DNA from 2 places in the Embleya sp. NPDC055664 genome. Region 2 is predicted to be linked to the other one. Evidence: riboswitches for the same ligand, from Rfam matches in the RefSeq annotation. Region 2 holds a riboswitch; the other holds the start of a gene.
The links. A riboswitch is a leader RNA that binds a small molecule or an ion and turns the genes downstream of it on or off. The one in region 2 is predicted to bind glycine.
Positions count from the first base shown of each region.

Region 1: it holds a riboswitch for glycine, as region 2 does, so the genes downstream of both, gcvP (aminomethyl-transferring glycine dehydrogenase) here and gcvT (glycine cleavage system aminomethyltransferase GcvT) in region 2, are expected to answer to the same signal.

Region 1 is NZ_JBSHGZ010000033.1:99,578-105,074, reverse strand. It holds gene gcvP (aminomethyl-transferring glycine dehydrogenase) at 1-2,836, opposite strand, end outside; glycine riboswitch at 3,036-3,132, opposite strand; gene ACWGR4_RS37065 (DNA polymerase IV) at 3,204-4,613, opposite strand; gene ACWGR4_RS37060 (SanA/YdcF family protein) at 4,711-5,397, opposite strand; gene ACWGR4_RS37055 (MerR family transcriptional regulator) at 5,445-5,497, opposite strand, start outside.
Region 2 is NZ_JBSHGZ010000035.1:108,927-114,423, forward strand. It holds gene ACWGR4_RS38105 (enhanced serine sensitivity protein SseB) at 1-311, opposite strand, end outside; gene ACWGR4_RS38110 (AAA family ATPase) at 342-1,073, opposite strand; glycine riboswitch at 1,216-1,309, shown strand; glycine riboswitch at 1,310-1,426, shown strand; gene gcvT (glycine cleavage system aminomethyltransferase GcvT) at 1,682-2,782, shown strand; gene gcvH (glycine cleavage system protein GcvH) at 2,867-3,241, shown strand; gene ACWGR4_RS38125 (serine hydroxymethyltransferase) at 3,238-4,542, shown strand; gene ACWGR4_RS38130 (enoyl-CoA hydratase/isomerase family protein) at 4,646-5,419, opposite strand.

The DNA.
Region 1 (5,497 bases), on a different contig from region 2:
GCCAGTACTTCTCGGCCGGCACCACGCCGGCGGGGAACACCGCCTCCTCGCGCGTGTAGGCGTGCGCCCATTCGCCGGCCAGCAGCGCGGCGGTGTGCGGGGCGTTCGCCAGCGGGTTGTCGTCGGCCGGCAGGTCACCCGAGGCGACCCGGTCGATTTCGCCCTTGATCGCGATCATCGCGTCGCAGAACCGGTCGATCTCGTGCAGGTTCTCGCTCTCGGTCGGCTCGATCATCAGCGTGCCCGGCACCGGGAAGGACATCGTCGGCGCGTGGAACCCGTAGTCGATCAGCCGCTTGGCCACGTCGTCCACGCTGACGCCGGTGGCCTTGGTGATCCCGCGCAGGTCGATGATGCACTCGTGGGCGACCAGGTCGTTCGGGCCGGTGTAGAGCACCGGGAAGTGCGGCGCGAGCCGCCTGGCGATGTAGTTGGCGCCGAGCACGGCCACCTGGGTGGCCTCCTTGAGCCCCTCCGGGCCCATCAGGCGCAGGTAGGTCCACGGGATCGGCAGGATCGCCGCGGAGCCCCAGGGGGCCGCCGAGATCGGTCCCACGCCCGTCTCCGGGCCCGCGGTGGGCTGGAGCGGGTGGTTGGGCAGGTACGGCGCCAGGTGCGCGCGCACCGCGACCGGGCCGACGCCGGGACCGCCGCCGCCGTGCGGGATGCAGAAGGTCTTGTGCAGGTTCAGGTGCGACACGTCGGCGCCGATCGCGCCGCCGGGCTGGGCCAGGCCGACCAGCGCGTTCAGGTTCGCCCCGTCCACGTACACCTGGCCGCCGGCCTCGTGGATCGCCGCGCACACCTGCTCGATGCCCTCCTCGAACACGCCGTGCGTGGACGGGTAGGTCACCATCAGCACCGCGAGGGTGTCCCGGTACTGCTCGATCTTCGCGTGCAGGTCGGCCAGGTCCACGTCGCCGTTCTCACCGGTCTTGACCACCACCACGCGCATCCCCGCCATCACCGCGCTGGCCGCGTTGGTGCCGTGCGCGGAGGAGGGGATCAGGCACACGTCGCGCGCGGTGTCGCCGTTGGCGTGGTGGTAAGCGCGGACCGCCAGCAGCCCGGCGAGTTCGCCCTGGGAGCCCGCGTTGGGCTGGAGCGAGACCTTGGCGTAGCCGGTGATCCGGGCCAGCGAGTCGGCCAGCCCGTCGATCAACTCCAGGTAGCCCGCCGCCTGGTCGACCGGCGCGAAGGGGTGCATGTTCGCGAACTCGGGCCAGGTGATCGGCTCCATCTCGACCGTGGCGTTGAGCTTCATCGTGCACGAGCCGAGCGGGATCATGCCCCGGTCCAGCGCGTAGTCCTTGTCCGCGAGCCGGCGCAGGTAGCGCAGCATGTCGGTCTCGGAGCGGTGCGTGTGGAAGACCGGGTGGGTCAGGAACTCGGTGTCGCGCAGCAGCCCCGAGGGCAGCGCGTCGGCGGTCTCGGCGTCGAGCGCGGCCACGTCGCCGCTCACCCCGAACGCACCCCATACCGCCTCGACGTGCGCCCGCAGCGTGGTCTCGTCACACGTGATCGCCACGTGGTCCGCATCCACCGGCCGCAGGTTGACGCCGGCCGCGCGGGCCGCGGCGAGCACCTGCTCGGCCCGACCGGGCACCCGGGCGGTGACCGTGTCGAAGAAGTCGCCGTGCACCACCTCTACGCCGCCGGCCCGCAGCCCGCCCGCCAGCACCGCCGCGTAGCGGTGCGTGCGGCGCGCGATCGAGGCGAGCCCGTCCGGCCCGTGGTAGACCGCGTACATCCCGGCCATCACCGCGAGCAGCACCTGTGCGGTGCAGATGTTGCTGGTCGCCTTCTCCCGGCGGATGTGCTGCTCGCGTGTCTGCAGCGCGAGCCGGTACGCGGGCGCGCCGTCGGCGTCCACCGACACCCCCACCAGGCGGCCCGGCATGCTGCGGGTCAGCTTCTCGCGGACCGCCAGGTAGCCCGCGTGCGGGCCGCCGAAGGCCATCGGCACCCCGAACCGCTGGGTGGTGCCGACCGCGATGTCGGCGCCCATCGCGCCGGGCGCGCGCAGCACGGTGAGCGCGAGCAGGTCGGCGGCGACCGCCACCAGGGCACCCTGCGCGTGCGCGGCCTCGATCACCGGGGTCAGGTCGCGGACCAGACCGTCGGTGCCCGGGTACTGGAGCAGCACCCCGAAGCAGCCGCCCTCGGGCAACCCGTCGGCGGTGTCGGCGACCACGACCTCGATGCCCAGCGCCTGCGCGCGCGTGCGCACCACGGCGATGGTCTGCGGCAGCGTGGCCGCGTCCACGACGAACACGTCGCTCTTGGCCCGGCCCGCCCGGCGGGCCAGCGTCATCGCCTCGGCGGCGGCGGTGGACTCGTCGAGCAGCGAGGCGCCGGCCACGTCCAGGCCGGTCAGGTCGGTGACCACGGTCTGGAAGTTGAGCAGCGCCTCCAACCGGCCCTGGGAGATCTCCGGCTGGTAGGGCGTGTAGGCGGTGTACCAGGCCGGGTTCTCCAGCACGTTGCGGGTGATCACCGGCGGGGTGAAGGTGCCGTGGTAGCCGAGCCCGATCATCGAGGTCAGCACGGTGTTGCGGGAGGCCAGCTCGCGCAGTTCGGCCAGCACCTCGGCCTCGGTGCGCGCGGCCGGCAACTCGAAGCCCGCGAGCGCGCGGATCGCGGCGGGCACCGCCGCGTCGGTCAGCTCGTCCAGGGACCCGTAGCCGATCGCGGCGAGCATCTTCGCCTGTTCGTCGGTGTCCGGACCGATGTGCCGGCCGGTGAACGGCGACGCGGCCTCCAGGCCGGTCAACGAGCCGGGGCCGGAGGGGAGTACGGCGTGAGCACGCGTCGGGGCAGGGGTGCGCGGTGTCATCGCGAAAGGCCTCCTGGATCGCTCCTGGACGGACACGCGGGTCGCGCGCCCACCGGCCTCCCCCTCTGTCATCGGTACCTGAGAGCTTCACCCCGCCCGGAACACCGGCGGGGCCGGTCCCACGAACGCGATTTGCACCGTCGGCGAGGATCCGACCCGACTCGGCGAGCCACGTGCGGATCCTGCTTTCCAGAGTGCCCACGACCACGCGGTACGGGTGCCTGAGAGATTCCGGGGAGGAGTTGCTCCTTCGGCGCCTCGTGCGGACGACACGAGGACTCTCCCGCGCGAACGTAATGGGCGGCTTCAACGGTATCAGCGTGGCATCGGATGCGGACGGGACGCCAGGCCGGAGGGGTGCGGGTTGTCAGGTCGACGGGAGTGACGGGGGCGGTGGGCCGGGGTCGGCGGGCTCGGCGGGCCGGTCGCCCGCGGCGCCCGTGCCCGGCAGGGGCAGCGGCTCCCCCGGTCGCAGCGCCGGGTCGGCGAGGGCGAACGTACGCACCCGGCCCGGTTTTCCGCCCGGGACCTCGAAGCGCACCGTGACGCGGCCGATGCCGCTGCCCTGGACCCAGCCGGGGCCGAAGTCCTCGTGGACCACGTCCTGGCCGGGGGACCAGGAGACCCGCTCGGGGCCGGCCTCGGCGGGCTCCTCCCCCGTCCGCCCCGCGTCGTCGTCCTCCGGTCCCTCCGCCGGCGTGTCGGCGACGCCGAACAGGTCCTGCTGGGCGAAGTCGGCCAGGCCGCTGACACCCACCCCGAGCAGCCGCACCCCGCCCGTGACGTCCACCTGGGCGGCCAGGCGACGGATCGTCTCGCGCACCACGCCCGGGTCGTCGGTGGGGCCGCGCAACGTCTCCGAGCGGGTGAGCGTGCTGAAGTCGTAGCGGCGCAGCTTCAACACGATGGTGCGGCCGGAGCGGCCGGCCGCGCGCAACCGCTCCACGCAGCGGATCGAGAGCCGGTCCAACTCCCTGGTGATCCGCTCACGGTCGACCAGGTCGGTGGCGAAGGTGTCCTCGACCGACACCGACTTGGCGTCCCGGTCGGCCACCACCGGGCGCGCGTCCAGGCCCGCGGCCAGGACGTGCAGGCCGTGTCCGTGCGCCTGGCCCAGCAGGCGCACCAGTTCGCTCTCGTCCACCGCGGCCAGGTCGGCAACGGTGTCCAGGCCGGCCCGGCGCAGCACGTCGCCGGTGGCCGGGCCGACCCCGGGCAGCGCGCGCACCGGGAGCGGGTCGAGCATCGCCCGTTCGGTGCCGGGCACCACCACGCACAACCCGTCGGGCTTGTCCGCCTCGGAGGCGATCTTGGCCAGCAGTTTGGAGGTCGCCGCGCCGACCGAGCAGGTCAGGCCGGTGGCGGCGTGGATGTCGGCGCGCAGGCACACGGCGATCTCGGTGACCCGGGCGGTGTCCAGGGCGTCGCCGTGCGGGCCCGCGTCCAGGTCGATGAACGCCTCGTCCAGGCTGAGCGGTTCGACCAGCGGGGACAGCCGGTGCAGCAGCTCCATCACGGTGTCGCTGACCTGCCGGTACAGGCCGAAGCGGGGGCTGAGGAAGGCCGCGTTGGGGCAGCGCCGACGGGCCTCGCCGATGGACATCGCGGAGCGTACGCCGAAGACCCGGGCCTCGTAGGAGGCCGTGGCCACCACGCCCCGGGCGCCGATGCCGCCCACGATGACCGCCTTGCCGGCCAGGCTGGGCTTGGCGACCTGCTCGACCGACGCGTAGAACGCGTCCATGTCGAGGTGGAGGATGCCCGGCGCCTGTCTCACACCGCGCAATCATGACGCACCGGTCCGACATCTTCGGTGAACGGTCGTTCGGACGCGCCGAAGCGAGACACCGGGCGGCGGCCGGTCGTCCCGGCGGTCAGTCCTCCAGCGCGCGCCGGATCGCGTCGCTGGGGCCGGCGGTCACCCGGGGGTCCGGCTTGAACACGATCGTTCCGGTCGCCTTGATCGCGGCGAGCACCTCACGACCGGTTCCGTACACGGTGGGCCCGATGTGGCCCCACGTCAGGGATCGGTCCGGAACACCGTAGGCATCGATGCCGGCGGCCTTGCACAGCGCCAGCGCACGCCGCAGATGGAAGCTCTGCGTGACCACGATCATCCGCTCGATGCCGTAGATCCGCTTCGCCCGGGCGCAGGACTCCCAGGTGGAGAATCCCGAATCGTCGCTCACGACACGTTTGTCCGGGACTCCGCGCTCGACGAGGTAGCGCCGCATCACCCCGGTCTCGTCGTAGCGGTTGCCGCCGCCGTCGCCGCTGACCAGGATCACCCGGGTCTTGCCGGTCCGGTACAGCCGCAACGCCACGTCGAGGCGGCGGGCCAGCAGATCCGACGGCCGATCCCCCCGCACGCCCGCGCCGAGCACCATCGTGACGTCGCGCGCGGGCACCCGTTCCACCGAGCGCACCCGGTCCCCGGCGTACAGATGCAGCCCCGTCATCGGGGCCAGTCCGACCGCCGTGAGCAGGACGACGGCCTGGTAGCCGCGCCGTTGGGCACGCCGTGAGCGGGGCAGGGTGGGGCGACGAAGGGGCACATCCACGTGGACGTCCCGCCCCGCGCGCCGGTTCCCATCGGCGGTGTCGCCGCTCAGACCGCGCGATCTCGACGCCTGCGGGCCAATTCGTCACCCGGATGAACCT
Region 2 (5,497 bases):
CCGCCCGGGTTGACCACGATGCCGATGTGCGGCGGCAGCCCTCGGGCGAACTCGCGCATCGGCGCCACAGTGCCCGCCATCGGCCCCGCGAGCCGGCGGAACTGCTCCTCCGAGGAGAACACCGGCACATACGGCAGACCGTCGATCTCGGCGGTGGGCAGGGTCAGTTCGGTGTCGGCAGCGCTGCCCCCCTCGGGCAGCGGCACCCACACGTCCGCCTCGGCGAGCGCCTCGAACAGGGCCTCGGCCCGGGACGGGTCGCGCATCGCCGCGACGAGCGCGCTCTCCACGGGATTGGCCGGGAACGGCATGGTGGTGCTCCTCTTGGTGTCCGGCGCAGTTTACGACTTGTCCGCATCCCGCCGTCGGGACTGTCCGGGTAGGGGGTCTGCGAAAACGATCCGGCGCAGTTGCCGCGCGGCCGCGCGGTCGAGCAGTACGCACGAGGTGAAGCCGCCCGGAGCGGAGGCGAGGGCGGGTCCGGCGTCCAGCCACGGGGCGAGCCGGGCGAGCAGCGCGCGCCATTCCCGGTGGTGTCGGGCGAACACCGCGGTGGACACCCCGCGCCCGCGCGCACGTTGGCCGGAAAGCGCCTGATGGGCCGTGACGTCCAGGAGCAGCGCGTGGGCCGGGATGCCCCGCCGCCGGGCCGCGCGCACCAGTACCCGGCGCAGGATCGGATTGCGGCCGCTGTCGTGCACCACCACCGCGCCGGGGCCACGCAGCGCCCGGGCCACCTCGCCGTAGTGCGACAGCCGCACCAGCGGCCGGTAGACCCGGTACGGCAGCCGCCCCACCCGCACCGCCCAGCGGGCCCGGACCAGGTCGGCGTCCAGGACCGCGACCGCGGGCCCGGCGGCGACCACCCGGGCCAGGAGCGTGCTCTTGCCCGCGCCCGGCAGGCCGGTCACCACGAGCACGCACGAGGCCGGATAGGAGAGCATGTCCACCCGCCGGACCCCGTCCCGCTCCCCCGCCCGGTTCCGCTCCTCCCGCAGGTCGTGCACGGACCGGGGGATCAACATGCCGCCCGCCGCGGCGCCGGTATGCGCCCCCGCCGAATCCGTCTCCACGAATCCTCCCCTGATGTCCCGAACCCACGTGCCCTGCGCATGGTGTCGCACCGAGGGCGCGAGCGGGCGCCGGCGCTCCCCGGCCCCGGCGGGGGATTGACGACACGCGCTAGCATGCCGGGCACAACCTCATAACGGCCGTCGACCCCACGCGGAAGAGTCCTCGCCATCGAGCGGGGCGCCGAAGGAGCAACTCCTCCCCGGAATCTCTCAGGCACCGATACCGCATGGGTCAGGCACTTCTGGAAAGCAGACGCACCGTCGGTGCGGCTCACCCACGGTGCAAATCCCGGTCCGACGCGGCAGCGGCGGACGGGATGAAGCTCTCAGGTTCCGATGACAGAAGGGGAGGGCACCCCACTTTTCGACCGACTTTGGCCGAAAAGGGCTGAACGCCATGGCAGGGAGCCCCCTTTGTCCTCGAATTCGTTCTCGTACTCGTTCCGGTTCTTGATCCGGGGCCCGTCCCCGTTCCGGTACGGGCCGCAGCACCCGTCACCTCTCGTCGCACCTCGGGCCCGCGCCCGGGTCCGCGCCGTCCGGCATGCCCCGGACCGGTTCGCGCCCGCCGGGGGCTTCCGCCGGCGTCCCCTCGAAGGAGTCTTCGCATGACCACCGACCGCCGGACCCCGCTCGACGCCGTGCACGACGCGCTCGGGGCCACGATGACCGACTTCGCCGGGTGGCGGATGCCGCTGCGGTACGGGAGCGAGCGGGACGAGCACACCGCGGTGCGCACCACGGCCGGCCTGTTCGATCTCACCCACATGGGCGAGATCGAGGTCACCGGCCCGGAGGCCGCCCGCGCGCTCGACCACGCCCTGGTCGGTTTCGTCTCGAAGATCGGGATCGACCGCGCCCGGTACACGATGATCTGCACCGAGGAGGGCGGCATCGTCGACGACCTGATCGTGTACCGGCTCGGCGAAGAGCACTTCGTGGTGGTGGCCAACGCCTCCAACGCCGACGTGGTGGCGGGCAGCCTGAAGCACCGCGCGAGCGACTTCGACGCCACGGTGCGCGACGCGTCCGAGGAGTACACGCTGCTCGCCGTGCAGGGGCCCGCGTCGACCACGATCGTCGGTTCGCTGACCGACGCCGACCTGCCCGCGCTCAAGTACTACGCGATCCTGCGCACCGAGGTCGCGGGCGTACCCGTGCTGCTCGCCCGCACCGGCTACACCGGTGAGGACGGCTTCGAGCTGTTCGCCGCGCCCGGCGACGCGGTCGCGCTGTGGGACGCGCTGCTGGCCGCGGGCAAGCCGCACGGCCTGGTGCCGGCCGGCCTGTCCTGCCGGGACACGCTGCGCCTGGAGGCGGGCATGCCGCTGTACGGCCACGAGCTGACCCGGGACACCACGCCGTACGAGGCCAACCTGGGCCGGGTGGTCCGGCTGGACAAGCCCGAGGACTTCGTCGGCCGCGAGGCGCTGGCCGCGGCGGAGGCGGATGTGCGCCGCACGCTGGTCGGGCTGACCTCGCCGGGCAAGCGGGTTCCGCGCGCGGGCTACCCGGTGGTGGACGCGGACAGCGGCGAGCGGGTCGGCGAGGTCACCTCCGGCGCGCCGTCGCCGACGCTCGGCATGCCGATCGCGATGGCCTACGTGGCGACGGAGCGGGCCGAACCGGGCACCCGGCTGGCGGTGGACATCCGCGGCAAGGCCGAGCCGGTCGAGGTGGTGGCGCTGCCGTTCTACAAGCGCGGCTGAGCCGAACCCCTTCCTATATCACCGGAAAACGTCCCAAATCATCCTGAGGGACGGACTTACCTCATTCGAATGGAGAATGGACCCGTGCACGCACCCCAGCACCTGCGCTACAGCAAGGAACACGAGTGGCTCGACGAGGCGGCCTCCCCCGCCGTCGTGGGCATCACCCAGCACGCGGCCGAGGCGCTCGGCGACGTGGTGTTCGTCGAGCTTCCCGAGGTCGGCCGGGTGGTCGTCGCCGGTGAGCCGTGCGGCGAGCTGGAGTCCACGAAGTCGGTCAGCGACATGTACGCGCCGGTCTCCGGCGAGGTCGTCGAGATAAACGACGCCGTCGTCGAGGACCCGGCCCTGGTGAACTCCGACCCCTTCGGGGCGGGCTGGCTGTTCAAGGTGCGCATCGACGGCGAGGCCGAGGGCCTGCTGTCGGCCGACGAATACGCCGCGTTCTGCGGCGAATGATCGAGATCGACCCGATCGAGGAGCTGACAACCGTGACGATCCTGGACCGTCCCCTGGGCGAGGTGGACCCGCAGGTCGCCGCCGCCGTCGCCGACGAGCTGCACCGCCAGCAGAACACCCTGGAGATGATCGCCTCCGAGAACTTCGCCCCCGTGGCGGTGCTGGAGGCGCAGGGCTCCGTTCTCACCAACAAGTACGCCGAGGGCTACCCCGGCCGGCGCTACTACGGCGGCTGCGAGCACGTCGACGTGGTCGAGCAGCTCGCCATCGACCGGGTCAAGGAGCTGTTCGGCGCCGAGGCCGCCAACGTGCAGCCGCACTCGGGCGCGTCGGCCAACGCCGCCGCGATGTTCGCGCTGCTCTCCCCCGGCGACACGATCCTCGGCCTGGACCTGGCCCACGGCGGCCACCTCACCCACGGCATGCGGATCAACTTCTCCGGCAAGCTCTACAACGTGGTCGCCTACCACGTCGACGAGAAGACCCACCGCGTCGACATGGAGGAGGTCGAGCGGCTCGCCAAGGAGCACCGGCCGAAGCTGATCATCGCCGGCTGGTCGGCCTACCCCCGGCAGCTCGACTTCCCCGAGTTCCGCCGGATCGCCGACGAGGTCGGCGCGTTCCTGATGGTCGACATGGCGCACTTCGCCGGTCTGGTCGCCGCGGGCCTGCACCCCAGCCCCGTGCCGTACGCCGACGTGGTCACCACCACGACGCACAAAACCCTGGGCGGCCCGCGCGGCGGCGTGATCCTGTCCAAGGCGGAATACGCCAAGAAGATCAACTCGGCGGTCTTCCCGGGCCAGCAGGGCGGCCCCTTGGAGCACGTGATCGCGGGCAAGGCGGTGGCGTTCAAGGTCGCCGCCTCCGACGACTTCAAGGACCGCCAAAAGCGCACCCTGGAGGGCTCGGCCATCCTCGCCGAGCGGCTGACCCGCAAGGACGTCACCGACGTGGGCATCACCGTGCTCACCGGCGGCACCGACGTGCACCTGGTCCTGGTCGACCTGCGCGACTCGGAGCTGGACGGGCAGCAGGGCGAGGACCGCCTGCACTCGATCGGCATCACGGTCAACCGCAACGCGGTCCCGTTCGACCCGCGCCCGCCGATGGTCACCTCCGGCCTGCGGATCGGCACCCCGGCCCTGGCCACCCGCGGCTTCGGCAAGGCGGACTTCGAGGAGGTCGCCGACATCATCGCCGAGGCCCTGCTGCCCGACTTCGACGACACCCGCAAGGCCGCGCTCACCGCCCGGGTCACCACCCTGGCCGAAAAGCACCCGCTTTACCCGAACCTCTGATCCTGCGGATCGGGTTCGTCGACACGACGAAAACCGGGGCGCCGACTCGACATCCGCCGAGTCGGCGCCCCGTTTCGTCGTGGTCCCGCCGGGGCCGCCGCGGTCAGCGGCCGGAGAACTCGGGCTTTTCCTTGGCCACGAAGGCGCGCATGCCGGTGGCGCGGTCCTCGGTGGCGAACAGGGCGGTGAATTGGAGGCGTTCGATCTCCAGGCCCGTGTTCAGGTCGGTTTCCAGGCCGCGGTCGATGGACTCCTTCGCGGCGCGCAGGGCGTAGGCCGGGCCATTGGCGAATTGCCGGGCCCACTCGACGGCCTCGGCGTAGACGTCCGCGGCCGGCACGACCCTGTCGACCAGGCCGATGGACAGGGCCTCGTCGGCGGCGACGAAGCGGCCCGTGTAGATCAGGTCCTTGGCCTTGGACGGGCCGATCAGGCGGGGCAGGCGCTGGGTGCCGCCGGCGCCCGGGATGATGCCCAGCGTGATCTCGGGCTGGCCGAGCTTGGCGTTGTCGGCGCAGACCCGGACGTCGGCGCACAGGGCCAACTCGCAACCGCCGCCGAGCGCGAAGCCGGTGATCGCGGCGACCACCGGCTTGGGGATCTCGGCGACGGCGGTGAACGCGGATTGCAGCGCGGCGCCCCGGTCGGCCATGTCCGTGTAGGTCATCTCGGCCATCTCCTTGATGTCCGCGCCCGCCGCGAACACCTTCTCCCCGCCGTAGATCACCACGGCGCGCACGTCGGCCCGCTCGCCCGCCTCCTGCGCCACCGCCCGCAGCTCCTCCTGGAGCTGCCGGTTCAGCGCGTTCATCGGCGGCCGGCTCAGCCGGATCGTGCCGACGCCGTCGGCCACTTCCAGGTTCACGAATTCGCCCATGACGCTCTCCTCTGGTCAGCCCTGATGTGCCGATCCGACCATAGGCGTCGCCACCTCGGCGGGCGGTGAGCGGGGCCA